One region of the Bacillus sp. KNSH39 genome, then DNA from elsewhere that is predicted to be linked to it. Evidence: riboswitches for the same ligand, from Rfam matches in the RefSeq annotation. Region 1 holds a riboswitch; each other region holds the start of a gene.
What was found. Region 1 has a riboswitch for thiamine pyrophosphate ahead of thiC (phosphomethylpyrimidine synthase ThiC). Riboswitches for the same ligand answer to the same signal wherever they lie in the genome.
Positions count from the first base shown of each region.

Region 1 (11,078 bases):
GCTACAGACACTGCCGCAAGACCGGCAAGATACTTTTTCATAATTTGTCGATTCCTTTCTGTCTGTAATGTAGTGAAGAAATATTTACCAACTGTTAAAAATTCTAAAGAGCATGTCGATTACTGTCAAGGCTTATGTGGGAATCTGAATATGACAAAAAGATTACAAGAAAAAATCAAGGCATAAATTTACACCTTGATTTCCATTTAAATGCATATATTGAATGTGAAAGGACAGAAATTATTCGGGTTTAAGAAGATGCCATATTGGATTGTAACAAGATTTGATTAAATGATTTTTGCAGTTTTTTGGTGATAGGCCCAACTTGCCCATCTTGAATCGCGGTTCCATCAAGGTGGGTCATTGGTAAAATTTCAATCGTTGTGCCTGTAAAAAAGCATTCATCTGCTTGATAAACGTCACGAACGCTGAAAAGTTCTTCCTGTACAGGTATGTGAAGAGTATTCGCTAAAGAAAGGACATATTGACGAATAATGCCATTTAAAATAAGGTGATTGGCTGGATGTGTGTAAAGAGTTCCGTTTTTAATTAAAAAGAAGTTGGAATGGCTTCCTTCCGTTACAATACCATTCCTTACGAGAAGTGCCTCTTTACAGCCTTTTCGTTCAGCTTTCGTAGCAGCTAGTACGTTTGGTAATAAATTTAATGATTTAATGTCACAGCGTAGCCATCGAGTATCGGGTTCTGATATAGCGCGTATACCATATTCAATCCATAAGGCTGGTCTTTCTTTTTTTGTAATATAGGCATAAATTGTCGGAGGGGTGTCATATGAAAATACATGTGTGCGAGCTTGTACACCACGAGATACTTGCAAATAAATTGTGCCATCTTCGTGGAAATGGTTTCTTTCAATTAATTTGTAAAGTAAAGTGATGAGCTCAGCTTTTGAAAAAGGGAGCGATAATTCTATTTCTTCCATGGATCGATATAATCTCGTTATGTGCGGATCTAATAAGTGAAAGTTCCCTTTATATAGGCGAATAACCTCGTAGACACCATCTCCGAACTGCAAACCTCTTTCTTCAAGTTCTATGTACGTTTGTTGTTTTGTTGTATCAATAACTTCATCATTCCAAAGTACAAATTTTTCGTATGCCAATTTCCGTCCCATCCTTTCGTAAGTACGTAAGTAACGTGAAACTTTCATTCATGCGAGATAAAAATCACTATAGTAATTTTTATGTAAGCAATTCTCTACATATGACCGTATATGTATTTGTAAATCATAGAGAAGTAAGGATGGTTTACCCCGCATTAACGGGCAGTAAAACTCCTACTTAAAAATTCGGGTGGAGCAAAGAAGTGAATTGGGCGAATAACTGCCCGTAGCTGCCCGATTGGTGAGGGCTGATTAAAGTTTCACTTTACAGCATTTTGTATATACAAATTCGAAAATAAGAATGAGAATCCTGCTTTTAAATAAAAAAAAGCAACATTCTTATGGAATGCTGCACAAGGAGGGTAGCTATCTTTCATAGGGACATTGTCTCGTTGAATGTTTTGTGTATGGAAACAAAACATGTTGAAAGACAATTATAAGAAAGTAGAAACAAAAGATTTACACACTTCTTTAAGGGATCTTACGAAAGATGAGAGATAAGAAATATGTAGAACCTCGTTTACATATTTTATTATAGAGATTTTTCATTAACACTATGTGAATATTTGGTAAAGGTTATGTAATTTTAAAGTTAATGAATATAAGTAGTTGTATGGAAGAAAATAAAAAAAGAGGCTGAGATTACTCAGCACTCTTCTTTTCTTCTTTAATAACTGTTTTTACTTCACCAGTTTTGATCTTATTACTTTCAGAGAAGCGAAGTAAGTCACCTTCAATGATTTTATCAGACATGTTCAATTCATTTTGGGCGCGATCAATTAGTGGTTGAGATTCTTCTTTCGGTAATTGTACAACTTCGCCAGTAGCACGGTCATAGAATGTACTGTTTGTGTACATGTATTTATCTGTAACGAAGCTACCGTCACGAAGAACAACGAATCCTTTATTATCAGGTGAGAATACATCATGACCGAATCGAACGTCATTTGTAGAATCTACACCAAGTAAGTTTAGAATAGTTGGTTTAATGTCAATTTCACCAGTTGGTTTCGAAATTGTTTTACCTTCTTTTTGACCTGGAACGTGAATAAACATCGGTGTTTTTTGTAAGTTCATATGGTCAAATGCAGTGATTTCTTCTTTTCCTAAGAACTGTGCCATTGCACGGTTATGGTTTTCAGAAATACCGTAGTGGTCACCGTAGAATACGATTACTGAGTTGTCGTAAATACCTTCTGCTTTTAGACGCTCAATAAAGTGTTTCATTGCTTCGTCTAAGTAACGAGCAGTTACCATGTAACGGTCAAATACTCCATCACCAGAATTGTATTCGTCGATTAATTTTGTACTGTCATCGTAAGTGAATGGGTAGTGATTCGTTAAAGTAAGGAAGCGAGTATAGAATGGTTGCTTCACTTGTTTTAACATATCAATAGATTGATCGAAGTACTCGATATCTTTTAATCCCCAGTTTAATTTTGTTTCTGGCGTAATCTTGTAGTCAAGTTCGTTGTAGTAACGATCATAACCAAGTGCTGGATACATAATGTTACGGTTCCAGAATGTTGCGTTGTTTGCGTGGAATACCGACGTGTGATACCCTTGCTGACGTAAAATTTCTGGAGTTGCTGTATATTCATTGTTACCGTGTGTGAAGAATACAGCACCGCGGTCTAGTGGATATAACGAAGTATCTACTAGGAATTCAGCATCAGATGTTTTACCTTGACCAGTTTGATGGAAGAAGTTATCAAAGTAATAACTTTCTTTCGTAAATTGGTTTAAGAATGGTGTAACTTCTTGTCCGTTAACTGTTGCACCAATTAAGAATGTTTGTAATGACTCAAGAGAGACAACAATTACGTTTTTCCCTTTTGCAGTACCGAACATATTTGGATCTGGTTTACTTTGTGTTGTTTTTACGTAGTTTTCTGTTTCTTGTAATTTACTACCGTCAGCGAACGCTTTTTGTGAACTTGATTTTGCTTGTAAGCCAAGATCGTATACTTGGTGTACATATAATCCTAAGTTTTTAACAAGCATAACGCGGTCGAATGAACGTGTTAATAGTTCTGGGCGTTCAGCTTCTGCAAGTCCTAAGTTTGCGAAGAAAATAGCAACTGTTGATACGAAGTATAGAGAACGCATCGGGCGTGCTACACGCTCTGTAGGTGCAAAGTTCTTCATTTTCTTTAATAGAACGAAGAAAACGATAATGTCTGCAAATGCAAGGATAATTTTGTAGTTAAATAATTCTTTCACACTAGAACCTAAACTTCCGAAGTTAGATGTTTGTCCTAGCACCGGTAATGTAACGAAGTCATTGTAGAATCCGTAGAACATTACGTTACCAACAAGAACGATTGTTAAGACAAAATTAATTCCAAGTGCTATATAGTTACGTTTTTTCCCTTTTGCAAATAATGCAAGACCAACAAGCAGTAATGATGCTGCTAATGGGCTAAGGAATAAAATGAATTCTTGCATGAAAGATTCAAGTTTTAAGTCAAAGCTTGTGCGTGTAATAAGGTAAGTTTTCAGCCATAAGGCTAAAGCTACGAATACAGTGAAACGCACATTTTGAAATTGTGATTTCAAGGTTTCTTTCATTCATTTCCACCCTTTCTCTATCAGGCTTGGTCGATTTTGGAGCGAAAAATGCTAAAATAAAAAATACATAGTTTTCTTGGCCATAATTAAAGGTTCTATATTCACCCATATACGACTATAACTATGCATACCCTTTTGGTTTCTTTTGTTGCTCATAAGCATAACGTCATTTCTGTATTATACAACAAAATTCATTTCTGAGAAACACTATAACATTTTACATTTTTTGTATAAGATTTGTCACTACCAGAGAAAACTTTAACATTCGTTTATATGTCCGTCAACTAGAAAATATAACAAAGGTAGAGCAGAATGTTAAGTAGAAGTGAAAATTTTCTTTGTTGAGAAATAAGAAACGAAGATGGGTAAGGGTTATCTAGAAATCTATTATATGAAGGAAATCGTGTAAAAATTAACGAACACTTGTTCTTTTTTAGTTTGTTTGTTACAATAAAAGTTCATTGATAGGTTTTGTGTAATTTCCATGAACTTTTACTGATAACATATTGTAGCTTATTTCTTTTTAAAAATAGGGAGGCTTTTTACATGAAACAAAAATTTTCAGTTGAAGCGTTTTGGAAGAAAGTAAAACATGTTGCAAAGCAAGCAGGGCAGTCGGTCATTTATGCAAGTTTATTACTGTTTTACGTTTTGCAAAGACCAGATGTTCCAAAACGAGTGAAAATTATTGTAATTGGAGCACTTGCTTATTTTATTGCACCGATTGATGCGATTCCAGATTTCATTGCTGGAATTGGCTATACGGATGATTTAGGGGCGTTAACGGCCGCACTAATACAGGTGTCGTTATACGTCAATGAAGATGTGAAAGATAAGGCACGAGTGAAGTTGGCAGAATGGTTTGGTTCGGATATAGACACAACATTTATCGATCAGAAATTAGGTCAATAGGTGAAACCTGTCATAAGGTGACAGGACGAACGTAAGCGAGGAAGTGCATTATGCCATCAGGAAGAACGCATACGAAAATAAACTTAATATCCCTTCCGGTTGTTTTGTTTTTTCTCTTTTCGTATGGATTAACAAATTTTGATTTTTTATTAACTTTTGCAATTGGTTTTTTAGTAGGTACTTCATTTTTAACACCAGATTTAGATACGTACAGTAATGCTTATAACAAATGGGGTTTCTTACGTATATTTTGGTATCCTTATAAAAAAGTAATGCCGCATCGATCTTTCTTTACGCATACGATTATACTTGGTGATGTGATTCGTATTGCGTACATGTTAATCGTCTTTTCTCCATTTTTATTTCTATTAAATGTAATCGCACTGGATGGTAATTTAATAGAAATTGCGAAGAAACATGAGGTTGAAATTGTAACGTTCTTAATGGGAATTGTTGTGGCAAGTACGCTTCACATTATAGCGGATAAAGTGAATACACGCCGAAAGAAAATGATGAGAAAAAAGAAGAAACGCAGAAGATAAAGTGAACGAATTAGGAAAAGGACCCTTGCAATTTGCAAGGGTCCTTTTTTAAACAAACGTTTGTTTAAAATTAAGCTTTCAGTACTTTAATTCCTTTTACAATGTTCCAGATGAAGTAGTATAAGCTGATGATTCCGCAAATAGCTAAGACAATCATTGATCCAATTCCAAGTGTTACATCTGCTTGGTCAGATCCCATGCCCATAATTCCTAAAATGGCTACGCCGATAAATGTAGCAATACTTGGAATGATGTGTGTCCATAGAGCACGTTTTGCATGTGGCTTTGTTTCAGCGTCCCCCACAATCCAAACGATAATTGGGAATAAGATAGGGGCAAATAGTACACTAAAGTACGATAAAGCAGCTAATATTTTGTTTCCATTCATATATATCACCTCATAAATAATGTCCGTTGTTATACTATTATTATGCAATAAATTTTGCAAGCTTTCTATCGATGAACATTACAGGAACATGACGATTTTGTAAGATTTTTTCGTCAAATGATAAAATTTTCAAAAAAATCTTTTTTAATGGAAATTGTTATGGTACAGTATAAATGAAAGTTGTTGAAAACGTTTTCTTAAACGTTTTTTTATTTTAGACTTAAAGGTATGATGACCTGATAGTCTATTGATGAGGTTATTCTATTTAAAAGGGGATTCTTTAGGGGGAGAGAACAATGAACACATGGACACAAGTTTATGATCCATTCGGAAACATTTGGATTTCGGCAGCGGTAGCACTTATTCCGATTATCTTTTTTTCTTAGCTTTAGCAGTTTTCCGCATGAAAGGGTATGTGGCAGGATTTATTACAGTTGTACTTACAGTTTTAGTAGCGTTATTCGCTTATAAAATGCCGTTCACGATGGCAATGGCAGCGACCGGATATGGTTTCTTATACGGATTATGGCCAATTGCTTGGATTATCATTATGTCGGTATTTTTATATAAAATTTCTGTGAAAACAGGTCAATTCGATGTGATTCGTGCATCGGTATTATCGATTACGAACGATCATCGTCTACTCGTTATTTTAATTGGATTTTCATTTGGAGCATTTTTAGAAGGAGCGGCAGGATTTGGGGCACCAGTAGCGATTACAGCAGCACTTCTTGCGGGGCTTGGGTTAAATCCTTTATACGCAGCAGGTCTTTGTTTGATTGCAAATACTGCACCAGTGGCGTTCGGAGCGATGGGAATTCCGATTACAGTTGCTGGACAAGTAACAGGTATTGATCCACATAAAATTGGACAAATGGCTGGGCATCAATTACCGTTCCTATCATTATTTGTGCCATTCTTTATCGTATTTTTAATGGATGGATTTAAGGGGATACGACAAACGTGGCCTGCGTTATTTGTAGCGGGTAGTTCATTTGCGATTACGCAGTTCATTACAGCGACATTTTTAGGACCAGAACTTCCGGATATTACATCGGCACTTGTAAGTTTAATTAGTTTAGCGCTGTTCTTAAAAGTTTGGCAGCCGAAAGAAATTTATCAATCCGGGCAAGCAAATAGTGAAGTAGCAGCAACAACGACAGTAGCATCGATGCCGAAATTAACGTTTGGAAAAGTAGTGAAGGCATGGTCTCCATTTATCGTATTAACGGTTATGGTAGTCATTTGGAGCCAAAGTTTCTTTAAGGCATTATTCGCTCCAGGAGGGGCTTTAGCAAGTCTTGTATTTAAGTTTGAAATTCCAGGTCTGCATAATCTAGTAATGAAAGCAGAGCCGATTGTAAATAAATCAACGCCTTACGAGGCAATTTTGAAGTTTGATGTATTATCAGCAACCGGAACGGCGATTTTAATTGCTTGTATCATTTCCATGTTTATTTTGAAAATGAATGTAAAAGATGCAGTAGTGACATTTAAAGAAACGTTAAGCGAATTAAAAATGCCAATTCTATCTATCGGATTCGTACTAGGGTTTGCATTTATCGCAAACTATTCTGGTCTATCTTCTACGTTAGCGTTAGCATTAGCCGGAACTGGCGGCCTATTCCCGTTCTTCTCACCATTCTTAGGCTGGATTGGCGTATTCCTAACAGGGTCTGATACGTCTGCAAATGCACTGTTCTCAAATTTACAAGCCATTACAGCGCAGCAAGTCGGCGTATCTGAAGTGCTTCTCGTTGCAGCAAATACAACAGGCGGTGTAACAGGTAAAATGATTTCCCCGCAGTCGATTGCGATCGCTTGTGCAGCGGTTGGTCTTGCTGGAAAAGAATCGGATTTGTTCCGTTTTACAGTGAAGCATAGCTTATTCTTCGTAATTATTGTTGGTATTATGACGTATGTGCAGGCGTATTATTTAACGTGGATGATTCCGTAAAGAGCAAAAGAAATAAGCTTTGAATTTTTCAGATTATGGTGTATGATGGGAAAGTATTGAAAATTAAATCAGTGATAAACTAGGGGTGCCTAACGTATGCGTAGGCTGAGAGAGAAGCGCGTGAACTTCTTAACCCTTTGGACCTGATCTGGCTCGTACCAGCGTAGGGAAGTTAACGGCTTTACATAATGATGTCTTTATGAGCCAGGTCCTTATTTTTTTATGGACCTGGCTCTTTTTATTTTGGCATACGCTGGCCATATCTCGTCCTTGTCACGTACAGGGGGGCAACAAAAATTATGAAACAATCTGTTTCAGCTGAGCAAATTGAATTGAAATCGAGTTTACCAGGGAGTAAGAAAGTATATGTGGATGGGCCACGAGAAGGCATGAAAGTACCGATGCGTGAGATTGAACAAAGCGAAACAAATGGCGTTCCAAATCCGCCAATTCGTGTGTATGATACGAGCGGCCCTTATACGGATCCTGAGTATAAAGTGGAGTTAGAAAAGGGGATTCCAACGCCGCGCCATTCTTGGATTATGGGGCGTGGTGATGTAGAAGCATACGAAGGGCGTGAAGTGAAACCAGAGGATGACGGTGTGAAAGTGGCTTCGAAACATACACCTGTTTTCCCGCAGATGGATCGCAAGCCACTTAGAGCAAAGCAAGGTGCAAACGTTACGCAAATGCACTATGCACGTAATGGCATTATTACGTCTGAGATGGAGTATGTTGCGATTCGTGAAGGGGTAGAGCCGGAGTTTGTTCGTAAGGAAATCGCAGAAGGCCGCGCTATTTTACCAGCGAATATTAATCATCCAGAAGCTGAACCGATGATCATCGGGCGTAATTTTCATGTGAAGGTAAATGCGAATATCGGAAACTCAGCTGTATCTTCTTCGATTGCAGAAGAAGTAGAGAAGATGACATGGGCAACGCGCTGGGGTGCAGATACGATTATGGATTTATCTACAGGTAAAAATATTCATACGACGCGTGAGTGGATTATTCGTAACGCACCTGTACCAGTTGGAACTGTACCGATCTATCAAGCGCTTGAAAAGGTAAACGGAATTGCAGAAGATTTAACGTGGGAAGTATATCGTGATACGTTAATTGAGCAGGCGGAGCAAGGCGTTGATTACTTTACGATTCACGCTGGTGTATTGCTTCGTTACATTCCAATCACGGCAAAGCGTACGACAGGTATCGTTTCGCGCGGTGGTTCGATTATGGCGCAGTGGTGTTTATTCCATCATAAAGAAAACTTCCTATATACTCACTTTGAAGAGATTTGTGAAATTATGAAGCAGTACGATGTTTCGTTCTCTCTTGGAGATGGATTACGTCCAGGGTCTATTGCAGATGCAAATGACGAAGCACAGTTTTCTGAGCTTGAAACACTTGGCGAATTAACCAAAATTGCTTGGAAACATGATGTGCAAGTTATGATTGAAGGACCTGGACACGTACCGATGCACTTAATTAAAGAGAATATGGAGAAAGAGCTTGATGTTTGTCAGGGCGCGCCGTTTTACACACTTGGGCCGCTAACGACAGATATTGCACCAGGTTATGACCATATTACATCTGCAATTGGAGCTGCGATGATTGGCTGGTTTGGAACAGCGATGCTTTGTTATGTAACGCCGAAAGAACATTTAGGTTTGCCAAACAAAGATGATGTACGCACGGGTGTTATTACGTATAAAATTGCAGCGCATGCGGCTGATCTTGCGAAAGGACATAAAACGGCTCATCAGCGTGATGATGCACTTTCAAAAGCACGCTTCGAATTCCGTTGGCGCGATCAATTTAATTTATCTTTAGATCCTGAACGTGCGATGGAATATCATGATGAAACGTTGCCTGCAGAAGGGGCAAAGACAGCTCACTTCTGTTCAATGTGTGGACCGAAGTTTTGTAGTATGAGAATTTCGCATGATATTCGTGAGTATGCAAAAGAAAATGATTTAGAAACGACAGAAGCAATTGAAAAAGGAATGAAAGAGAAAGCAGAAGAATTTAAAGAAGCTGGTAGTCATTTATATCAATAATATGTTACACCTCTTTACTTGATTGATCACACTGTAGTACCTAACTTTATTATAGAAGAAGCCCCATTTGCTAAGACGGTAGCAAATGGGGCTTCTGTTGTTTATAAGGCAAAGAAGAGATGTACCCAGTAGAATAAGAGGAATAGTGTGACGACTGTTGTGAGCGGGATAACGATAAGGGATACACTTAAATAGTCTTTCCATTTTACTTTAATTTTGTTTTGTTTCAGAATATACATCCAAATGAGTGAAGCTAGTGTACCAATTGGTAGTAATAGTGAACCGATGTCACTACCAATGATGTTTGCAAGATAGATTGTTTTTAATGTGACTGGATCTAGTCCCATTTCTGTTAATGTGATTGTACCAATCATAAGGGCAGGATGGTTATTGAAGACGTTAGAGAGGATGGATACAAGTCCGCCCATTGCAAAGCTAGCATAGAGTAGATGCTGATTCACAATTGGCTCGAGCCATTGTACAAGTGCAGCTGTTAATCCTGCGTTGTGGAGTCCGTAAATAATGACGTACATAGAGAAGGCGAAAATTAAAATGTGCCACGGTGTCTTTTTCAAAATGTCGACAGGATTTGTTCGTAAGTAGTACCATCTCCAAATGAGAAGAACGAGTGAACCAAGTACTGCAACGATTTCAATTGGGATGGATAAGAAGGATGCAACGAATAGAAGACAGCGCATCAGGAAGACGAAACCTAATACTTTTAACATGAATCTTGTCCGTTTTTGTTTCGTATCAACAGAATTATTTCCTTTTAGTGGATGGAAGTTTTTCGTGAAGAAAATTTCTTCAATATCATATGAAGAAACAGGTAATTTTTTCGGAAGTTTTTTCTTCAAAACTGTATACATGAGCCATGACATAAATAATAAGCCTAATGTTGCAGGTACAAACATCATAGCAGTATGCATATAAAGAGTCATATTAACGATATTTAATGCAATTAAGTTTACGATATTACTTACACCAATTGGTGCACTAGATGCGGTAGCGATTAAAGCTCCGCTTAATAAATAAGGAATTTGTTGATGTGGTTTTAATTGAAGGTTTTTTAGAAGAAGAATTAAAATGGGAGTTGTAATTAAAATACTACCGTCGTTATTAAATAAAAGAGTCATAAGAAAACATAATAATTGAATATACCAGTATAGACGGCGTCCAGAACCTTTCGCTAGATTTGCCAGTTTCGCTGCGGACCAATGGAAGAAGCCGAAGCTTTCTAATATAACTGCCATAACAATAGTTGCTAATATTGTTATGGAGGCCCCTCCTATTTTACTAACAATATCTATGACGTCTGGTTTTGACACAAGTCCAGTGATTAGGATAATGCCAGCACCAATTGCTGCTGGCCACGCCTCATTTAAACCGCGAGGCCGCCAAAAGATAACAATCATCGTTAAGAAGAATACAATAATAGTAATCCATATTTCAATGCTCATATTTTGCCTACCTTTCTATTTTCCCTTGAACAGATGTAGCTTGTCTCAAGTTTATATTGGTAGTA
Region 1 is NZ_JBQXYO010000001.1:3,572,676-3,583,753, reverse strand. Features, by position in the region: gene ACUL40_RS18375 (C40 family peptidase) at 1-41, opposite strand, end outside; gene ACUL40_RS18370 (D-amino-acid transaminase) at 251-1,135, opposite strand; gene ACUL40_RS18365 (LTA synthase family protein) at 1,766-3,694, opposite strand; gene ACUL40_RS18360 (YkvA family protein) at 4,241-4,606, shown strand; gene ACUL40_RS18355 (metal-binding protein) at 4,657-5,148, shown strand; gene ACUL40_RS18350 (DUF4870 domain-containing protein) at 5,219-5,536, opposite strand; partial or broken gene lldP (L-lactate permease) at 5,833-7,493, shown strand; TPP riboswitch at 7,565-7,680, shown strand; gene thiC (phosphomethylpyrimidine synthase ThiC) at 7,793-9,553, shown strand; gene ACUL40_RS18335 (arsenic transporter) at 9,655-11,013, opposite strand.

Region 2 (11,078 bases), 390 kb from region 1:
CAGCTGTTAAGTCTACTTTACGACGTTCTGGCTTATCAAGTAATGTACAGAACTTGAGTGCCTTTGGTTTATGCATAAAGAAGTGGTCTTTTAGGAAATGAAGTGTTAAACCAGAATCGATAATGTCTTCTACGACAATTACGTTTTTGCCAGTAATGTTTACGTCGATATCTTTTAGTAGTTTCACTTTTCCTGTTGTTTCTGTTTGATTTCCGTAGCTAGATGCAGAAATAAAGTCAATTGTTACATCATTTTTGATGTGACGAATTAAATCAGCAGCAAATACGAATGAACCTTTTAATACTGCGATAACTACGATTTCTTCTCCTTCAAAGTCACGTTCGATTTGAAGTGCTAATTCTTTAACTTTTGCTTGTAATTGTTCTTCAGAAATTAAAGTGTCTTTTATTTCAATATTCATTGTAATCCTCCTACAGTGTAAAACTTGCGAACATTTCGACTGTAAAGGATAGAATAGAAAAAGTCAAAGGAGATAGTAATTTTTTACAAAGATAACGACAAAATCATCTGATGATATGATATACTAATTATATTAAGAAAACGCTTCCATAAAGGGTGAATATGATGAAGAAGAAACAGTACACAAGTGTAACATTTATAAAAGCATTACTTTTAACAATTGTTCTTGGCCTGTTGGCTTACGTAATTGATGTACCTGCGATTCGTATTTCATTAATTGGAATGACTTTAGTGTTAGGAGCAATTTCGCACGGTATGATGTCGCAGCTAAAAGAAGCTGGACTTGATGATATGAGAGATCATATAGATAAAAAGTAAGAAACCTTCATTATATAGAGTGAAGGTTTTTTTGTTTCTTACAAAAATGTAAGGTAGTTGTAAGGCAAATCGATAGTTGCATAATAGCATTTTGGATAAACTATGGGTGTAAGGTAAAAGGCAAGCATATTTTAGGTAAATTAAGTTTTAGGCACTCTATATGTGAAAAAGGAGTAGGAGGGCATGGAGAAACGTTGGACGACCTTTTCTTTTTTAGCGACTAGTAACACCGTAATGCTAGATGGAAAAATGGATTTTTTGCACTTGTTTGATCGTGAAGATGATCATTCTTCTTCTAAATTTACAATGAAATGGAATAAATGGAGCGAGAGTTGTAGGTTTGAAGAAGAGGCCCCTAACGAAGAGCAAAAGATTATTTTAACAAACCCTATTAAAGCGTGGGTTGTTCAACGTCGTAAGTGTAACGTCAAAAATCACTTCAAGAAAACTGAGCCGAGACAATTAGTTATCGCTCCAACCCGTTCTACTTCCAAATCACGCGAAAGTAACATGTAAATAATTGAGACACACACCCGAAAAAAACATCGTACATATTGCGATGTTTTTTTCTTTTTCTACAATGAAATCTTTAAATGAAATATATTTCATCTGCATCTTATATTTATATCTCTTGTTTATTCTAGTGATACATCCGATGCGAAGTGATGTAAAACGTATAAAAGGAGAGAAATAAAATGAAAAAGAAACTATTACCAATTTGTGCAATGGCACTTTTAACAGTAGGATATTCTTCAGTAGCGAGTGCAGATACTGGAACAGTAACAAAGGAAGAAGCGCAAGTGCAACAAGATAAAGCTAAAAAAGAAGAAGCAATTAAGGAACAGCAAAAGAGTGATGAGGAGAAAAAGCAAGCAGCGCAAGTACAAGAAAAAAGTGATATGGCTAAAAAAGAGGAAGCAATAAAAGCTGAGAAAAAAAGTGAAGAAGAGAAAAAGAGAATAGCGCAAGAACAGTTAAAAAACGATATGGCAAAAAAAGAAGCAGCGATAAAAGCCGAGCAAAAGAATGAAGTAGCTAAAAAAGAAGTAGCAAAGCCAGTTGTACAAGGTGAAAAATTACCAAATACAGCATCAAATAATGTAGCAATGATGGGATTAAGTGCATGTCTTGTAGCGGTAGGTACATTATTTGGTTTGAATCGTCGCAATAAGATTAAAGCGTAAATAAAATATTTTCCTATAAAGAATGGGATAATTTCATATATTAAAAATGGTAGGTTACTCCTACCATTTTTGGCATGGAGGAATGAAGAATGAAGTTACTCAATTATATCGGTATCATATTGATGGCTATAGGGCTATTCATGGGATCCTATTATGCTGTGGAATGGTATAAAGGAAGAAGCTCTGCCGGGCAATTAACTGCAGAAGAAATAAAGAGTCTTAAAAATATACAAGATACTCAACTTTCTCGTGAAACACCTGTAACTTCTCAAGTGCCTTCTTCTCAAACAGAGCATAAAGAAGGAGAAAAGGTAGCGATGTTACATATACCGAAAATAAAGAAGAAGTTTTCTATATATTGGGGAGCGGATGATACGACTTTGAAAAAAGGAGTGGGTATGTTCGTTAGTGATTTAACGACAACTCCATCTGGAGGGGGACATACTGTACTAAGTGGACATCGAGATACTGTATTTACAGATTTAGGAGAGTTGAAAGAAAAGGATACCCTTGTTTTAGAGTATGATAATAAAACGTACACATATGAAATTCAAAAGACATGGATTACTCATGCGGATGATCGTACTGTTATTATAAAAAAAGAAGAACCGATATTAACAATGACAACTTGTTACCCATTTAATTATATAGGGAATGCACCAGATAGATATATTATCGAGGCGAAGTTAACTGGCAGTTATTCAAAGTGAAATTATAGTTTCTGAAAGCGGGAGGGGGATATATAAATTATGTCAAAAAATATTTTAATTGTTGAAGATGAAGACATATTACGTGAAATATTAAAAGATTATTTTTTAAGTGAGCAATATGTAGTGTTTGAAGCGAGGGACGGGAAAGAGGCTTTAGTTGTATTTGAAGAAGAAGAGGTTGATTTAGTTATTTTAGATATTATGTTGCCAGAACTCGATGGATGGTCTGTTTGCCGAAGAATTCGAAAGACGTCCGAGGTGCCTATTATTATGCTGACGGCGCGCGTAGATGAAGACGATACGTTACTCGGTTTTGAACTTGGGGCAGATGACTATGTGACGAAGCCGTATAGTCCGCCAATTTTATTAGCAAGAGCGAAAAGGTTATTAGAAAGCAGAAAAGTGACAAAGCAACTTTTAGAGAATGAAGATGATACATTATCAATCCACGGTATTCACGTTCATTTTCCGTCTCGCACTGTTACGGTAGATAGAACCGATATTAATTTAACGCATACAGAATTTGAAATATTAGCGTATTTCATGAAAAATCAAGGAATTGTTTTAACGCGAGAGCAACTCATTTCAAGAATTTGGGGATATGAATTTGCTGGCGATGATCGAACGGTGAATAGCCATATTCGTAATTTAAGAAATAAATTAGGAGAGAAAGCAAAGTATATTACAACTGTAGTACGAACTGGTTATAAATTTGAGGGGAATATATGAGAAAAGGGATTGTTCTAAAATTATTTACTCTTACAACAGCATTATGCATGTTAATTTTAGCGACGATATTTATTGGACAAACGATATTTTTTAAACAATATTATGCGAATCGAAAAGTGGAAGATATTAAAGTGAATTTAAATTCCTTTGAGAAGAACTATTTAAATCATGCAGGAAATGCAGAAGAAATTCAGAAACTAGAGCAAGACTTTTTAAGAGAAAATAATACGTGGATTACGACATTAGATAAGAACGGGAATTTAAAACATGCAGATGATTTTTATTTTGAGGTAACGATAGATCGTAGGCAACAAAAGAGCTTTGGACAACAAATATTTAAAATTCCTTTAGGCAATCTCGTCAATATAGAGGAGATTGATAATAAATTATCGGAGCATTTTTTAGGGCAAGAAATTTATTTTTCTGGAGTGAGAAAAGAAGATAGTTTTATTCCATTTTCTTTTTCTTTATCTAAGCAGAATTTAAGCGGATCTAATAAACCGTTAGAAAAAGCATTTAATGAGAAAATGAGTAAATTAAATGAGGAGAAAAAGAAAGCAGCTGTGGAACAAGTTGGTAAGGAAAAGAAGCCGGCTGTTCGGGAGCAAGCTGCTCAAGAACCAGATGTTTACATAGGAGGGCGTGTTACGAAAGTACAGTTTCCAGATGTAAAAGGCCCCGTAAATCCAATTTATAAAAACACTTTATTTTTGGATAGTATAAAAGAATTTCAAACGGATGTGTTACTAAAAGAGAGTAATCAAATAGAGTATTCAACAAAGACAATGGACTACGAAAAGAATGATATAAAATATAAATTATTAATGAAACCAATAAAAGAAAAAGACGGATCGGTAACATATATTTATGCGATGGCTTCTTTACAGCCGGTAGATGAAGCTGTACAAATGGTGCAAGATTATTATATCTATATCATTGCATTTGTAGTCGTTCTTATTTTTCTAGCTTCGTTCTATTACTCAAAACAAATTGCAAAGCCATTATTGAAAATAAATGATACAACAAAGAAAATAGCGCATTTAGACTTCACAGAAAAAATACCGATTACTTCGAAAGATGAAATTGGAGATTTATCGAAAAATATTAATGTGCTATCAAATAAACTCCATTCGCATATTGGACAGTTAGAAGAAGATATTGAAAAGGAAAGAAAGTTAGAAAAGACGCGAAAAGAATTCATTTCTGGTGTTTCACATGAATTAAAAACACCGCTAAGTATTATGAAAAGCTGTATTTCTATTTTAAAAGATGGGGTAGCTGAACATAAAAAAGAGTATTATTTTCAGGCGATGGAGAGAGAAGTAGACAAAATGGATACGTTAATTTTGGATATGCTTGAGTTAGCTAAATTTGAATCTGGTACATATAAAATGAAAAAAGATTCGTTTTATATTGATACAGTAATTGAAGGTATATGTGAACATCTATCTGTGGAAATAGAGAAAAAAGAACTTCATATTCATAAAAATATAAGTTCATTTGAAGTGATTGCAAATCAAGGCCGGATTGAACAAGTCATCGTGAACTTCATTACGAATGCTATACGATATACACCAAATAAAGAGGATATTATTATTTCTACAATAGATGAGAAGAATCGTATAAAAGTGTGCATTGAAAATAAAGGTACTCATATTGAAGAAGAGCAATTAGATAAAATTTGGGATCGTTTTTATCGCGTGGATACAGCTCGTCAGCGTTCACAAGGTGGGACGGGGCTTGGGCTTGCTATTTCAAAGAATATTTTAGAACTACATGATGCTGAATATGGGGCAGAAAATACAGAAGATGGTGTATTATTTTATTTCTATTTACCGAAAAAAGCGTAGACAATATGATCTATGCTTTTTTAATTTATTTTCATATTATCTTTACCTAATCTTTATTTTTAATCAGTATAATTTGTTTAGAATATGAGGTTATGTAAGGAGTCGATGAACCGTGCATAGCAATTGGCTAAGTATAATGGTATTTATTTTCTTTTGCGCATTTATTGTATTTTTAATTGATATTACGATATGAAAAAAGAGCGCTCATTAAGCGCCCTTTTTTTGTGTATTCATTTGATAAGCACTGATGCTTTTGAATAATCGTGGTGAAGTGATAAATAAAAATATAAGTAAAACGGTACATAAAATAAAAGAACCAAGCATTGTACTTCCATTTACGATTAATGAATATAACACAGCTGATTGACCTTTCGGCGCATATTGTCCCCAGAAAATAATGCCGGCAATAAAGTGGCAGAAATAGCGAGCAAAGCTACCGATAAATGTAGCAAGGATAATATAAGCAAGGACTTTCTTACCCTGATTTTGTTTTGATGAATGTTTGTGTTTACGGTTACCTAAATTTGATTGTTCTAAGCTATTTTCATTGGATGTTAAAAGTGCTTTTTGAATTGGACGATAGAATAAGCCAGCAAATCCGATAAAAGCAAAGGCAATGAAGTACTCAATGAATGCTTGAACAGGTGTTAAAATATAAGCATCTCCCACGACAATTTGTAATAGTCCCCAAACTAAACCGCCTAAGAAAGCTGATTTAAAGCCCCAGCGGTAAGCAATAATAAAAATAGGAATCATAGCGAATGAGATAGAACCGCCTGTTGGAAGTTTAAGTGATAATGGTAAAATATCGATAATCATGGCGAAGGCTGCAAGAATAGCAGATTCGATCATCGCTTGTAAATTGGTGTTACGCATGTTGTCTCCCCCTAAATCCAAGTTGTACAAAAAAAGAATAGATATCATAGGAGGATACGAAATACGTAAATAAAAATGAGGTATGTATTTCGGACGTTTGCACAATCCCTGCGTTAGCATTAACTAACAGGTTCGAAGGGTCGGAACGAAGTGTTCCCTCTCAGCGGCATGGCTCCCCCAGTGATAACGAGATTCTTTATTTGTTATTGTTTATTGTAAGCGAAATGGATGAGAATGGCAAACGAATACAGTATGACAATAATTGAAATAGAATTGTAGCGAAATGTTAATAAATATGAAGCAAAAGGGTATAGTACAAGAGAAATTGGGTGTGGTATAATTTTTTTGAAAATAATTATCATTCTCTTCTGAGGGGGAAGGTTATGAGCTTAGTAGATATTAAAATTGGAGAGAAAGTGTTAGTAAAAAGTATTCAGTCTTTAGATCAGCTATTAAAGCGTAGACTAGCTGCTTTCGGTCTTGCTGAAGGAAGCGAACTTCGCCTGAAACAGAAAGCGATGTTCAAAGGTCCTTGTACATTGGAGTGTCGTGGACAGTTAATTAGTATTCGTCATTGTGACGCGAAAATGATAAAGGTGGAATTAGCGTGAATAAGGTAGCTTTGCTAGGGAATCCGAATACAGGGAAGACATCATTATTTAATGCACTTACTGGTTCTTATGAATACGTAGGAAACTGGAGCGGTGTAACAGTAGAAAAGAAGGTTGGTAAATTAAAAGATAGACAAGGAACATTAATTGATTTGCCAGGTGTGTATGATTTAAATCCAGTTTCACGTGATGAAGGTGTTGTAACAAACTTTCTATTAACAGAAGAATTTAATCATATGTTAAATATCGTAGATTCCTCGCAGTTTGAAAGAAATATGCATTTAACGTTGCAATTACTTGAATTTGGTAAGCCAGTCTCAATTGGTTTAAACATGGTTGATGTGGCGAAGCAAAGAGGAATTGTCATTGATGTAAAACGATTATCAGAGCTATTAGGTGTAACAGTCGTTCCTGTTGTTGCAAGAAGTGGAAAAGGCTGTGAAGAACTGCTTACGACTCTTAAAAAAAATGACAAAAAAGAGAAAAAGCCATTCCTTATTTCATATGGTGTACAAATGGATGAAGGAATTGGAGAAGTAATTGCTCTTTTAGAGACAGCGAATTACGAGCATCCGAGATGGTTAGCACTTCAATTTTTAAGCAATAACGAAGTAGTAGAAAAAGAAATGAAAGCATTACCAATTTATAAGGAACTCATAGCCATTCGATCTCGCTTAGAAGGAAGACTTGATTGTACGTTAGAAGAGCACATTTACAAAACTCGTGAAGCGTATATTGAAAAGTTAAAAACAAATGTTATGAAGCATGAGAAAGAAGGAAAAATTCCTTTTTCAGAAAAAATTGATAGATTAATTACACATAAAATTTTAGGACTTCCAATCTTTTTAGCAGTTATGTTTTTTATTTTTCAGGTTACGTTTACGTGGATTGGTACACCTTTATCGGATATGTTAGATGAGTTTTTTGGTGGCCAGCTTACGGATTGGGTGACGGCTGGACTTACAAGTATTGGAGCTTCTGATTTTATTCAAGCACTAGTTACAGAAGGTATTATTGCCGGTGTTGGTGCTGTATTAGTATTCGTACCACAAATCTTTGCACTATTCTTTTTTATTTCATTATTAGAAGACTCAGGGTATATGGCGCGAATTGCAGTTGTTATGGATAGAATTATGGAGTTTTTCGGCTTAAACGGAAAAGCTTTTATTCCGATGATTATCGGTTTTGGATGTAACGTTCCAGGTATCATGGCTGCGAGAACGATTGAACAGGAAAAAGAACGTTTACTTACCATTTTAGTAACACCATTTATGTCTTGTTCAGCACGATTACCTGTATATGCATTATTTGCGGGCGTATTTTTCCCGCATAGTCAGGCGACTGTTGTATTTTCTTTATATGTTGCAGGGATTGTTCTTGCGTTATTAGTTACAAAAATTATGTCTCTTACAATTTTGAAAGCGGAAAAGTCTATTTTCGTAATTGAATTACCGCCTTACCGTGTGCCACAAGCAAAAACATTATGGCTAAGCACGTGGGAGAAAGGAAAAGGATTTGTTCGTAAAGCTGGTACATTCATCTTTGGTGGTTCGGTTGTCATTTGGTTATTAAACTATGCAGGTCCATCAGGATTTGGTGTTGATATGGGAGACAGTTACTTAGCGATGATTGGTGGATTTATCGCACCACTATTTGCACCGCTCGGCTTCGGAACATGGCAAGCTGCAGCATCCCTTTTAACAGGATTTTTAGCGAAGGAAGTTGTCGTTTCTACAATGGCAATTATTTATGCAGTTAAAGAAGAGGTGCTTGGAAATGTAATGGGAGCACATTATACAGCATTATCAGCTTATGCATTTATGTTCTTTATTTTATTATATGTTCCGTGTTTAGCGACGGTAGCTGTTATTAAACGTGAAACAGGATCAGCGAAGTGGACGATTTTCTCAGTCGTTTATCCACTCGTAGTTGCTTATGTATTAACGCTCATTATATACCAAGTTGGATCCTTACTCGGATTCTAGAAGGAGATGTATTGTGATGATGGTCAATATTATAATTGGAGCTATCATTTTTGGTTATGCAGCATATACGTTAGTTAATTTTGTAAAGAGAAGTAAAAAAGGAAAATGCGCGGCATGTTCTTTAAATAAGTCATGTCAGTCGCAAACTTGTAGCCCGGATATGGAGCAAATTGCTCATAATAAATAGAAAAAAGCTTTGCGAATTTCGCAAAGCTTTTTTGTTTTACTTTTTAATTTTTACAAGTTGAGAAGCTTCTACGCCTTTGTAACCAGGGAATTCTTTACTTGGGTCTTTATCAAATTTTAATACACCTACAGATTTTTCATCACCTTTTACATTGCTGTAAGTTGCGTCATCGACAATCGCATACATATCTGTATATGCACGACCACTTCCGATAATTGTGTTGCCTTCATATTTTAATTTTGCCCCATCAAGTGCAGCATTTTCTACTTTTTCTTTTGCAAATAATACACCTTGTTCTGTTGTTACAGCTGGTAATTTATTAAGTGGTTTCGTGTTGTCTTTTTCATCAACTTTGCTAAGTAACTCTTTTTTCACTAGTTCTTCACCAGTTTTCTTATCCATTACAAGAACTTTTTTACCATCTAATGTTGTCATTTTCATTTTATAGAAGTCTTTTTCTTTCACTTCTTTTTTGTTTTTATCTGTAATTTGCTGAACTTGTTCTTCTGATCCGTACAGTACAAAGCCGTTCGCTTTCTCTCCTAATAAAGAACAACCTGATAATGCTCCAAGTGAAATTGCTGCTGCTAATCCGATTCCTACTAATTTTTTCATGATGATTTCTCCTTTTATATGTTTTATAGTAAATACAATTTTTGTATCGTTGCTTACATGCGAAGAAGCTTGTTTGTTGCTTCTGATATTAGTGTATAAGAAATATTGGAATGCAACTATCGAGTTAGCTTACAGTAACATTACACTTATGTAATTTAGTGAAATTGCACAAAAGTAAGTTAATTTCAAAGAGGGATAATAAGAATATATTAGAAATACAATATTGTATATAGAATGTCATATTATAATGGATGTATTTTGGAAATAACATGTAAGGACATATTAGTTTTGTTATAATAAACATATAGGCTGTAAAATGAATATTCTTTACTGTAAAGGGAGATTTTTCAGTTTTCCAAGTAGTGAATTTGAAATATGAGGTATATCATAGGAGGAATTTAGATGTCTGTATTTAAACGATTAAGAGATTTAACAATGTCGAATGTGTATTCGTTAATTGAAAAAGCGGAAGATCCAGTTAAGATGACTGATCAATATTTACGCGATATGCAAGCCGATGTACAAGAGGCTGAGAAAAGTGTAGCAGCTCAAATCGCACTTGAGAAGAAATTCAAAATATTATTTGAAGAGCAAGAAGCACTTGTGAAAAAACGTGAAGAGCAGGCTCATATGGCTGTTCAAGCTAATAACTTAGATCTTGCGCGTCGTGCATTAGAAGAAAAACAAAATGCAGAGCAAAAAATGAATGAGTATAAAGCAAGCTACGAGCAAAATAAAGCTGCTGCTGATAACCTGCGCCTAAAGCTAGAAGAAATGCGTAAGCAATTAACAGAGCTGAAAAATAAACGTGAAACACTTGTAGCACGTGTAAATGCTGCGAAAGCACAGAAAAATATTAATCAGGCGATGTCTGGATTTGATTCAAATTCAGCAAAAGCTGGTTTAAGCCGTATGGAAGAGAAAGCCCTTCAATTAGAGGCTGAAGCGGAAGCAAGCGGTGAAGTTTATAAGAAAGAAAAATCATTAGATGATGAATTCGCAAGCTTAAACAAAAATTCTGCTGTTGACGATGAATTAGCTCGTATTATGAAGCAGTATGAGAAATAATATAGAATAAAGACAAATGAACCGACATGTCTAAATATATTCATGTCGGTTTTCTATTATATTTTAGAGGAGGTTTTGCAATGACATGGATGAATGTAGTTGCCATGCTTGTATGGACTGGAGCGAGTGCAGTACTTTTATTTGCAATTATGTGGGTTGATTCAATTTTTACAAAATACAATGATTTAAAAGAAATCAAAAATGGAAATACAGCTGTAACAACTCGTTTTATTATGAAATTATTTGCACAAGGGTACATTTTATCTCAATCGATAACGAAAGCAAATGATTTATGGCAAGCACTTCTTGCATCAGCAGTTTCTTTCGTTATTTTATTAGTGGTAGAAATGTTTATCGAATTCGTATTAAAGAAAATGTCTGGTCTTGATTTAGAAGAAGGTACGAAAGAAGGTAGCGTTGCACATGCGATGTTAGCCGGATCATTACATATTGTTGGTGCACTAA
Region 2 is NZ_JBQXYO010000001.1:3,182,091-3,193,168, reverse strand. Features, by position in the region: gene hpt (hypoxanthine phosphoribosyltransferase) at 1-421, opposite strand, end outside; gene ACUL40_RS16360 (hypothetical protein) at 583-798, shown strand; gene ACUL40_RS16355 (hypothetical protein) at 982-1,314, shown strand; gene ACUL40_RS16350 (LPXTG cell wall anchor domain-containing protein) at 1,494-1,982, shown strand; gene ACUL40_RS16345 (class D sortase) at 2,072-2,692, shown strand; gene ACUL40_RS16340 (response regulator transcription factor) at 2,732-3,421, shown strand; gene ACUL40_RS16335 (sensor histidine kinase) at 3,418-5,271, shown strand; gene thiT (energy-coupled thiamine transporter ThiT) at 5,479-6,147, opposite strand; TPP riboswitch at 6,235-6,336, opposite strand; gene ACUL40_RS16325 (FeoA family protein) at 6,531-6,758, shown strand; gene feoB (ferrous iron transport protein B) at 6,755-8,743, shown strand; gene ACUL40_RS16315 (FeoB-associated Cys-rich membrane protein) at 8,760-8,930, shown strand; gene ACUL40_RS16310 (lipoprotein BA_5634 family protein) at 8,967-9,545, opposite strand; gene ACUL40_RS16305 (PspA/IM30 family protein) at 9,948-10,613, shown strand; gene ACUL40_RS16300 (DUF350 domain-containing protein) at 10,694-11,078, shown strand, end outside.
Region 2: it holds a riboswitch for thiamine pyrophosphate, as region 1 does, so the genes downstream of both, thiT (energy-coupled thiamine transporter ThiT) here and thiC (phosphomethylpyrimidine synthase ThiC) in region 1, are expected to answer to the same signal.

Region 3 (11,078 bases), 720 kb from region 1:
CGTATGCCTTTAAATATATCTTTTATTTTGAAAGGAGAAATGGCTATGAGGTCTCAAAAATTCACACTGCTATTACTATCTCTACTACTTTTCTTACCTCTTTTTCTCACAAATTTTATTACTCCAAATCTCGCATTAGCAGATTCACCAAAGCAAAGTCAAAAAATTGTTGGGTACTTTCCTTCGTGGGGCGTTTACGGACGTAATTATCAAGTTGCTGACATTGATGCATCAAAGCTTACTCACCTTAACTATGCTTTCGCGGATATTTGTTGGAATGGAAAACATGGAAACCCTTCTACTCATCCTGATAATCCAAATAAACAAACGTGGAACTGTAAAGAATCTGGTGTACCATTGCAAAATAAAGAGGTTCCTAATGGTACTCTCGTACTCGGTGAACCATGGGCTGATGTTACCAAATCGTATCCTGGCTCAGGGACAACTTGGGAAGATTGCGATAAATATGCCCGTTGCGGAAATTTCGGGGAACTAAAACGATTAAAAGCTAAATATCCTCACTTAAAAACAATTATTTCCGTTGGTGGCTGGACTTGGTCTAACCGCTTTTCTGATATGGCCGCTGATGAAAAAACAAGAAAAGTATTTGCTGAATCTACAGTAGCTTTTCTTCGCGCATATGGGTTTGATGGCGTAGATTTAGACTGGGAATATCCGGGCGTTGAAACGATTCCTGGTGGTAGTTATCGTCCTGAAGATAAACAAAATTTCACTCTCCTTCTTCAAGATGTCCGAAATGCTTTGAATAAAGCAGGTGCTGAAGATGGCAAACAATATTTACTAACAATCGCTTCAGGCGCAAGCCAACGCTACGCTGATCATACAGAGCTAAAGAAAATTTCTCAAATACTCGATTGGATTAATATTATGACATATGATTTCCACGGCGGATGGGAAGCTACTTCTAATCATAATGCAGCTCTATATAAGGATCCAAATGACCCAGCAGCAAATACGAATTTTTACGTAGATGGTGCTATAAATGTTTATACAAATGAAGGTGTTCCAGTCGATAAACTAGTATTAGGCGTACCCTTTTACGGACGTGGCTGGAAAAGTTGTGGCAAAGAAAATAACGGACAATATCAACCTTGCAAACCAGGTAGTGATGGGAAACTTGCTTCTAAAGGTACTTGGGATGATTATTCTACCGGTGACACAGGTGTGTATGATTACGGTGATTTAGCAGCCAATTACGTTAATAAAAATGGTTTTGTACGCTACTGGAATGACACAGCTAAAGTACCTTATTTATATAATGCAACTACAGGCACATTTATTAGCTACGATGACAATGAATCTATGAAATACAAAACAGACTATATAAAGACGAAAGGTTTAAGTGGAGCAATGTTTTGGGAACTAAGCGGAGATTGCCGTACAAGTCCAAAATATAGTTGCAGTGGTCCAAAATTACTTGATACGCTAGTAAAAGAATTACTTGGTGGACCTATTAGTCAAAAAGATACTGAGCCACCAACGAATGTTAAAAACGTTGTAGTTACGAATAAAAATTCAAACTCAGTTCAATTAAACTGGACTGCATCTACTGATAACGTAGGAGTTATGGAATATGAAATTACTGCTGGAGAAGAGAAATGGAGTACAACAACAAATAGCATTACAATTAAAAACTTAAAACCTAATACGGAATACACATTTTCAATAATTGCCAAAGATGCTGCTGGAAATAAATCACAACCTACCGCTCTTACTGTCAAAACGGATGAAGCTAATACGACACCTCCTGATGGAAATGGTACTGCTACATTTTCAGTCACTTCGAATTGGGGCAGCGGTTATAACTTCTCGATTATAATCAAAAATAATGGAACGACTCCTATTAAAAATTGGAAATTAGAATTTGATTATAGCGGTAATTTAACACAAGTTTGGGATTCTAAAATTAGTAGTAAAACAAATAATCATTATGTAATTACGAACGCAGGATGGAATGGTGAAATTCCTCCTGGTGGATCTATTACAATTGGCGGTGCAGGAACAGGTAATCCTGCCGAACTTTTAAATACCGTCATTAGCGAAAACTAGACGTAATATCCATTAATTAATTCACTAAAGTTTGAATTTAGGTTTGAGCAATACCTCCTAAATTCAAACTTTTAATTTTACGAAAAATCAAAAATATCATAATAACCTATTATAATTATATTTAATTTCTAATATGAAGTTTATATGAAGTTCATTTGAATTTTACATGAATTTCCTTTAATTTCTATTGTCTTCCTATAATATCCATATTATCCTTTACATAAAGGAATTATTTTCATTCCATTTTGAACTATCTATATATATAAAGAAAGATAGTCACCTGTTAGGGAAAGGCTTTCGTATTATAAATATAACAAAAGAAAAAGCACGCTTATAAGCGCACCATAAGAGTGCTTCTTCATACAATTCTCATGTAAGAGTTCTCGAAAATCATGTTAATCACAAAGAAAAGGCATTAGCTCCTAAAAGCTAATGCCTTTTCTTTATTCATATTGTTCAGTATTCCAATCTTCTATATTCCATACTTTTGTTATCCACGATTCATAGAAAGAAGGTTCATGTGAGACAATTAAAACCGTTCCTTTGTATTGTTGTAACGCTTCCTGTAAAGCCATCTTAGTTTCTACATCCAAATGATTAGTCGGTTCGTCTAAAATTAAAACATCAGCTTTTTCTATTTTTTCATATAAGGAGCTAACACACTTAAAATCTCTTCTTTATCCTTTTTTAATTCGAGTGATGTTAACATATCCATCGTTCTCGGCCTAGGTAATTTCACTTGTACCTCGCCAACTATTGACGCTGGTCTTTGAGATAAAATAAATACGCGATCTGAAAGCAAGATTGCCTCATCTAAGTCATGTGTCACCATAACGATTGTTTGCTTTTCTTGATGCCAAGAGTTTAAAAGCCAGCTATGTACTTCCATTTTTGTAAATGCATCTAATTTACCAAAAGGCTCATCCAGCAGCATAATTGGCTTTTCACATAAATATGTGCGCAGAAAACTAATTCTTTGACGCATACCACCAGATAATTCATCTGGATAATGGTCTGCATATTCATCTAGTTGGAACTGCTTTAATGCTTCCATTCCTTCTGTCAGCCTTTGTTTTTTCGGCTTTCCTTCAATTTCTAACGGAAGAACGATATTTTGCAAAGCTGATCGCCACGGTAGTAATAAATCTTGTTGTGGCATATAACTAACAACATCTTGCTCTTGTACTTGCTTATCGTTATACGTTACGTTCCCGCTTGTTGGTTTTTCAACATTTGCAATCATGTTTAATAATGTGCTTTTCCCGCAACCACTTGGTCCTACAAAGGAAACAAACTCTCCCTCTTGTATAGAGGCACTAATATTCTCTAATACATTCTTTCCGTCAAAAGATTTCACTATATTTTTTATTTGTAATCCGCTCATTTTTCACTTGGAAGGAATTCATTTGTAAAAGCATCTTTTACATCGATTTTCTTTTTAATAACTTTGTTGTCATATAAGAAATTCATGTAATTCGTCCAAATTTCTTCCTTCTGTACTCCCCATGCTTTAGCATCATCTTGATACTTCGTACTTAACCATTTTTGGCTTTCTTGAACTAAATCTTTATTTACATCTGGAACAGCTTTAATTAAAATATCAGCAGCCTCTTTCGGTTCCTTAATTGCAAAATTATAACCTTCTGTCGTTGCACTCATAAACTTTTTCACAAAGTCTTTATCTTGCTTCGTATGTTTTTCACTCGTAATAATAACAGGACTATAGAAATCAAGCGCTGGATCTAAGTCCTTCACCATAATCGTATTTAACTCTTTTCCTTGGCGCTTCGCTTCAATACCATCCCAACCGTAATAAATCCATTCGAAATCTGCATCACGACCGATTGATTTAAAGAAATCTGTTTGTCCTAAGATGATTTTTTCAACTTTATTAAAATCAGCTTGATGTTTATCCATAATCGTCTTTAATGTCGCTTCTTCCGCTGGTCCTCCCCAGCCGCCGTAACGTTTACCTTCAAAATCTTTCGGTGACGTCATATTATCTTTCTTAAGCGATGCAAACGCTGAAGTGTTATGCTGAATAATCGCTCCTACAGATACAACAGGAATTCCTTCCACACGAGCTAACGTTACATTTTCTTGTGCGCTTATTGCGAAGTCTGCTTTTCCTGATGCTATCATTTGCTCTGCTGTTACATTGTCACCTGGTTGAATAATTTCTACATCTAATCCTTGCTTTTTGTAATAATCTTTCGTTTGCGCTACATACAAGCCAGTATGATTCGTATTTGGAAACCAATCTAATACTACTTTTACTTTTTGATCTTTACTTGCACTTTCTTCTTTCTTCGCCGGATTACATCCAGCCACACCTACCGCTACTAAGGCAGCTAACATAACTTTCAAACCTTTTTTCATTTTCTGCCGTCCTTTCTATATATCCATGGTGCTGTTATTCTTGCCATAAACTCTACGATAAAATACAGGCATAATGTCACCATAACGATGATTGCTGCAACACCAAATACTCGGGCAGTCAAAAAGGATTTTGTAGCCCTCGTAAGCATAACGCCTAATCCTTCACTTGCACCGAGCCATTCTCCGATAATTGCCCCCATTACGCTATATGTAACTGCAATTTTTAAACCTGAGAAAAAGTATGGAAGCACTGCTGGAAATTTTACTTTCTGGTAAACTTGCCATTTTGTCGCCTTCATTGTTTGTAACAGTTTCAACATGTTTTTATCTACTGTTTGAAAACCTTCTAAAATACTAAGCGCAATTGGGAAGAAACAAACGAGTATTACGACCATTACTTTCGGCAACATCCCATATCCAAACCAAATAATAAATAGCGGTGCAAGTACAACAATTGGAATTGTTTGCGAAATAACGAGCAATGGATTTATTAAAATACGAAATAACGGTATAACGTCCATAATAATTGCGATGCTCGTCCCCAATAAAATTGCAAAGAATAGTCCAATTATAACTTCCTGCAGTGTTTGCATCGTATTTGGTAATAGTAAATCTTTCATCCCAATTAATTCTTGAACAATGGCAGAAGGCTTTGGTAAAATCCACGGTTCGATTTTAAATAATGAAACAGATCCTTCCCATATCGCAATGAGAAGGATAAGCCAAATAGTTGTAATAAGTTTAGATTGCTTCTGGTTTTGCATATTCATCACGGTACTTCCAAACCTTTTCATCTATCGTTACACCAGTGCTTGGACGATAATGGATTTTAATAGAAGTAATCACTTCTTCTGCTCCAGCATCGACGCAAGCTTGTTGCGCACGTTTAACGACATCAAGAAGTACATCTAATTCTCCTTCCAAAGTTGTTTCCATTGCCCCTACTTCATAACGAACTCCCGATTGTTGCACAACTTCAATTGCTTTATCGACAACAGAATATACATCTTTCGTTTTTGCTTGTGGTACTACTGAAAATGACATTGTAACTTGTTGTGACATAATAAAATCCCCCTTATAAAAATAAATTTCAAAAATAAGAAAAGGCTTTCCTACTGCGTAGGAAAGCCTTGTATGCAAGTTATTACAGAATAACATATGCTACATCACTTTAAGTAACTCCCTACGCTGGCATTATCCAGATCAGGTTGAGGGTCGATGTTTACTTACATCCTCTCAGCCAATTGGCTCCCCGGTCCTTAATTCGTTTTCATTGTAGCATGATTTATTTTATTGAACAAACAAAAGCATGCATAATCATTTCATTATTTTTGGAAAATAACCAACTTTTTCACCATGAGCTAATAACTGCTGAATAAATTCTTTATTAATTGCTGGTACTATCAATTCTTTTTTCTTAATCCATTTATTCGTTCTACGCGTACCCATTACAATTTCAGATTGCTGCGCTCCATCTCCTGCAACTTGAGAAGCAATTAACTCTGCTATTACTTCATTTCCCTTCGCTAATGCAAGTCCGGTATTTACATATTCTGAAAGTGGAACCATTTCAAGATTGTATCCACACTCTCCAATTAGCTGTATAAATTGTTCAAACTCAATTTGATGTGGATGACAAATATGTAACGTCTCTCCTATAATTTGCGCATCTTGCAAATACGATACAATTGATTTACTAGCAAAATCAATTGGTGTGAAATCAACTTTCCACTTCACATTTGGTGCTTTCCCAATTAATAGCATTGTTTTAATAAGACGATAAAATGCGTTTCCTTCAATATTTTGTTGGAACGAACCTGTTTCTGAATGACATGCTAAATTACCTGCACGATAAATATTTCCACGCAAACCATTTTTCATTGCTTCACGAACAATGTTTTCCGCTTGTAGTTTACTATTTGAATATACATTCTCTAAGTCTACACTGTAATTAAAATCACCAGTTTTCATGTATGTATCCCATTGATCTACCGCTAATTCTAACGGGATACCAATTGTAGAAATAAAATGGAATGTAGCACCTTTCTCCGCTAATGTTAGCATACGGCTAGTTCCTTGGACATTTATATTTTCAAATTGTTTTACATCTCCAAAATGTCTTACATCTGCACCGCAATGAATTATCGTATCCATCTTAGAACTGATGAACATAAATTCTTCTTCGCTCATCCCAAGATACTGTTCTCCAAGATCACCAGCTACGGCCTGTATACGCTGTAACCATTCTTCACATATATCATTAAAGTAGCCTGTTAATGTATCTATAATTCTTTGCTGCACATCTTTAGTTGGTCTTACTAAACAATAAATAGTAGCAGATGTATCTCTCAACAATTCATATAATATGTGTGATCCTAAATAACCAGTAGCTCCTGTTAAAAAGACATTTGAAATCTGGTTTTCTTCCAAAACGTTTGCATACGTGATAGTATCTGGTTCGTGAATCACTTTATATTCACGAAATACTTCTTCTTTCTCTACTTTTACTTCTCGCTCAATTCGAGCTAATCCATATATCGTTCTTTCTTTAAAGAAATCTTGAATTGTTAAATGTGAGAAATCTTCTTTTAACAATGTTAAGACTCGTAATACTTTTAATGAATGTCCACCAATTGTAAAGAAATCATCATGCACTCCAACTTTTGAAATTCCTAATACTTCCGCCCAAGCGTTCGCTATTTGTTTTTCTGCTTTATTAGAAGGTGCAACATATTCTTGTAGCCGAACCGGTTCATACTTTTCTTCTAACTGAGCTAACTTCTTAACATCAATCTTTTTATTAGGTGTAAGTGGTAATTCATTAATATAAATTAGTTTAGATGGCACCATATAATCTGGTAATTGCTCTTGTAACTGATAAACTAATTCTGGTATTTCTTTTTTATTTAAAGTTGTATAGAACGCGATTAAATATTGGCTACCTTCCTTACTCTTCTTAGCAAAAACAGCATTTTCTTTTATATTATGATTTTGAGAAATTTCACTTTGGATTTCGCCTAGTTCAATACGATGTCCTCTAATTTTTACTTGATCATCTTTCCGATGTAAAAACTCTATATTTCCATCCTCTAGCAACTTAACGATATCCCCTGTTTTATATATATTAACTATAGGATTAAAAGGGTTCGGAATAAAAGCTTCAATTGTTTTATTAGGCTTATTAAAATACCCTTTTGCTAATCCCACTGAATCTATATATAATTCACCAGGTACACCAATTGGACAAAGATTCATATTCTCATCCAAAATCATAACTTGATAATTAGCACATGGTTTACCAATGGGAATACTCGCAACATCCTCATTTAACTGACTAGGTATTTTATAGGTTGTCGTCACTACAGTACATTCTGTCGGTCCGTATACATTATGAATTTCAACATTTGTACCTATTCTTTCTCTCCACAATTTAATAACCTCTACAGGCAACATTTCACCGCCAATCGCAATTCTTTTTAGGGAAGCTAGCTTATATATATCTTCTTCTGCTAAATAAGTTGCTACTTGTCGAACAAAAATTGTTGCTAATGCCAAGATTGAAGTTGCTTTCACTTTATAGATTGCATTTGCAAATGCTTCTACAGACAATCGCTCTTCCTCTAATAGTACATATAAGTTTCCTCCACAGAATAAAGAAGCAAATGACTCCCATACAGAAGCATCGAAACTAAAGGAAGGAAATTGGGCAAATACATCCTCTTCTGTCAATTCATATTGCTTTTTCATCCAAGTATACAGATTAACAACGCCTCTATGAGCTAACATCGTTCCCTTTGGATTCCCTGTTGAACCAGATGTATAAATCATATAAGCTACATCATCACAATGAATAGACAACTTTACATCTGTATCTTCATAAGTTTCACTATCATACATTGAAACTGTTTGAACCCCATCACATGTTATAGGCGTCTCTTTCATCAATATAACTTTCGCTTGGCTATCTTGAATAATGTACTGTATTCTACTTTCCGGATAATCTGGATCAATCGGAACATACGCTGCACCAGCTTTTAATATAGCTACCATACTTACTACTGTGTCTATGCTACGTTTCATAAATATTCCAACATAGTCTCCTAATTGGACGCCGTTTTTAATTAACATATGAGCTATTTGATTACTTTTTTTATTTAGCTCCTCATAAGTTAAAGTACCTTCCCTTGAAGATAAAGCTATACGATTTGGAAATTGAGTAACAGTATTATAGAACATATCGACGATACTTTTCTCAGGATATACTGCTGTCGTATCATTCACTTGACTATAAAGTGCCATCTCGGCCTCTGTAATAACATTAAAATTATTTATATGTTTATTATTATTTTGTGATTTATTAATTAAAACACCTTGTATTTGTTGTGCATAACGAGTAATTGTTGTCTCTTTCCAATTAACACTATTAAATATTATTTCTACACTTTGCATATTTTTACTAAATACAAATTGTAATGTATTCGTGTCTTTTAGCTCATAATATGTTTCACCAATAATAATAGGTGACATTTCATATAACGTATTACCGTTTTGAAACTCTTCTATTTCTTCCTCATTCATTTCTTTAATTTGCTCCAGTTGCTCTTCAATTTGTAAATTTAAACTTTCATAGGAGAGAAAATTAGAAACTTCAATAGTAATCGGAAATAAACTTCCTCTTACATGATAAAGCACGACAATATGTTTTTCTTTAGAAATATGATATAACCACGTTGCAGTCGCTCCTATTAAATCTACAATGTGAGTCAAATTTGAAAACAGTTCCGTTTTCCTTTTTATCCTAAGTTCTGTTCCTTGCACATCTTTAGGTATTTTAATACTTCCTTCTACTTTTCCTAAAAATTCTTTTACCATCTCACTATAAGAAATTGCTAATTTCATATTTATGTAAATTCCTCTCTTAAATATAATAAAGGTGTGAAAATTCACACCTTTTTTATCCCTTATTAAAGGGCAGATTCGTTCAATTCATAATCAGTAGCGGAGATACGCCCTTGATTAGAATTGAACTTTCTCCTTATTCGCTTTTAAACTCACCAATAAGCTCTTGTAATTCCTGAGAGAGCCAACTTAAAGAAGTCGCTAATTCTGCAATATCTTGTACTGATATTTCTTGCTCTTTCATGCTTTCTTCAACATTACTACTGCTGTTGGCATAAGTATTTGCAATATGTGATAATTCATTTACGACTTGAACAATATTCTGGCTATTTTGTAAAATATCACTCGAATTACCAGAAACAGCTTTTACTTGATCTGTAACAGATTGCGCTGATTTTGAGATTTTTTCAAAGAAATCTCCGCTACTTTGAACAAGCGAAATTCCAGTTTCTACTTCTTTTGAACCTTTTTGCATGGAAACTACAGCATCTTCTGTCTCAGCTTGTGTTTCACCAATTAATTTCGCTATATCTTTAGCAGACGCTTCCGTCTGTTCTGCTAATTTTCGTACTTCATCAGCAACAACTGCAAACCCTCTTCCAGCTGCTCCAGCACGTGAAGCCTCAATAGAAGCATTTAAAGCTAATAAATTTGTTTGATTTGAAATGCCTGTAATTACAGTTACGATATCACTAATTTCTTTTGACCTTGTTTCTAACGAATAAATGATGGAAGATAAATCTTGTACTGCATTTTGGATTAAACTCATTTGATTAATAATTTGTCCAATCACTTCATTACCTTCAATTGAATGTTGCTCCATACCTTCAGAAGCAACCGCAACTTGTTTCGCAGCCCCAGTTATCTCTTCTACCTTATCTTCCATTCCATGTACAATCCCTAAACATTGTTGTACTGAAGTTTTTTGAGACTGTGCCCCTACTCTTAAACCTTCAATAGAACTTGCAATCTCTTGAACTGCCATGCTGTTTTCCTCTGTACTCGCCGACAATTCTTGTGAAGAAGAAGAAACTTGCTCAGCAGTTTGCCTTACTTTATCTATAATCCCTTTAAACTTTTCAATCGTGTTATTGAAATAAACATTAATAATTCCAATATCATCTGGTCTTTCTTTTAATTTAATACTCAAGTCACCTTCACCAATTTTACGTAACCCTTCTCGTAAATCTTTTAATGGAGCTAGCGAGTGACGCACGATAAAGAATTGAGTAATAGTCGCAATTGCTAATGAAATAATGATAAAGAGTAAACCCTGTATCATAAACTTCTCTTTTGTAATAGGAACAATGGAAGCATCTAAGTCAGCGGCAACAATTGCAATAATATTGTTTTCTCCATCTGTAATTGGTTCTAATATTGTCACCCACGAACCTATTTCATCTTCATATACTTCTGTCATTTGAGCCTTTTTCGTATCAATCACTTTATCGTATGCCTTCATCCAATGAGCGGGTTGTTCATAATAATCTCCCGGCTTTATAGGAAACGCATTTGTTAACTCTGTAGTCAAACCAACGAGTTGTAATTCTCGCTTTTCATTCGGCTTTGCTCCTGTAACATACGTTTGTCCAACGCTTTTCAATTCTTTTGATACTTCATCTAATTTCTCTGTTAACTTTTCTTTTTTCACTTTTTCGGCTGTAGGATCTTTCGCCATGTCTCTAACTAATTCTACATCCAGTTTTTTCAATACTATTTCTCCTGTTTCA
Region 3 is NZ_JBQXYO010000001.1:4,287,992-4,299,069, reverse strand. Features, by position in the region: gene ACUL40_RS21955 (glycosyl hydrolase family 18 protein) at 46-2,070, shown strand; partial or broken gene ACUL40_RS21950 (ABC transporter ATP-binding protein) at 2,514-2,708, opposite strand; gene ACUL40_RS21945 (ABC transporter ATP-binding protein) at 2,705-3,454, opposite strand; gene ACUL40_RS21940 (ABC transporter substrate-binding protein) at 3,451-4,449, opposite strand; gene ACUL40_RS21935 (ABC transporter permease) at 4,446-5,219, opposite strand; gene ACUL40_RS21930 (MTH1187 family thiamine-binding protein) at 5,191-5,511, opposite strand; TPP riboswitch at 5,613-5,714, opposite strand; gene ACUL40_RS21925 (non-ribosomal peptide synthetase family protein) at 5,767-9,348, opposite strand; gene ACUL40_RS21920 (methyl-accepting chemotaxis protein) at 9,485-11,078, opposite strand, start outside.
Region 3: it holds a riboswitch for thiamine pyrophosphate, as region 1 does, so the genes downstream of both, ACUL40_RS21930 (MTH1187 family thiamine-binding protein) here and thiC (phosphomethylpyrimidine synthase ThiC) in region 1, are expected to answer to the same signal.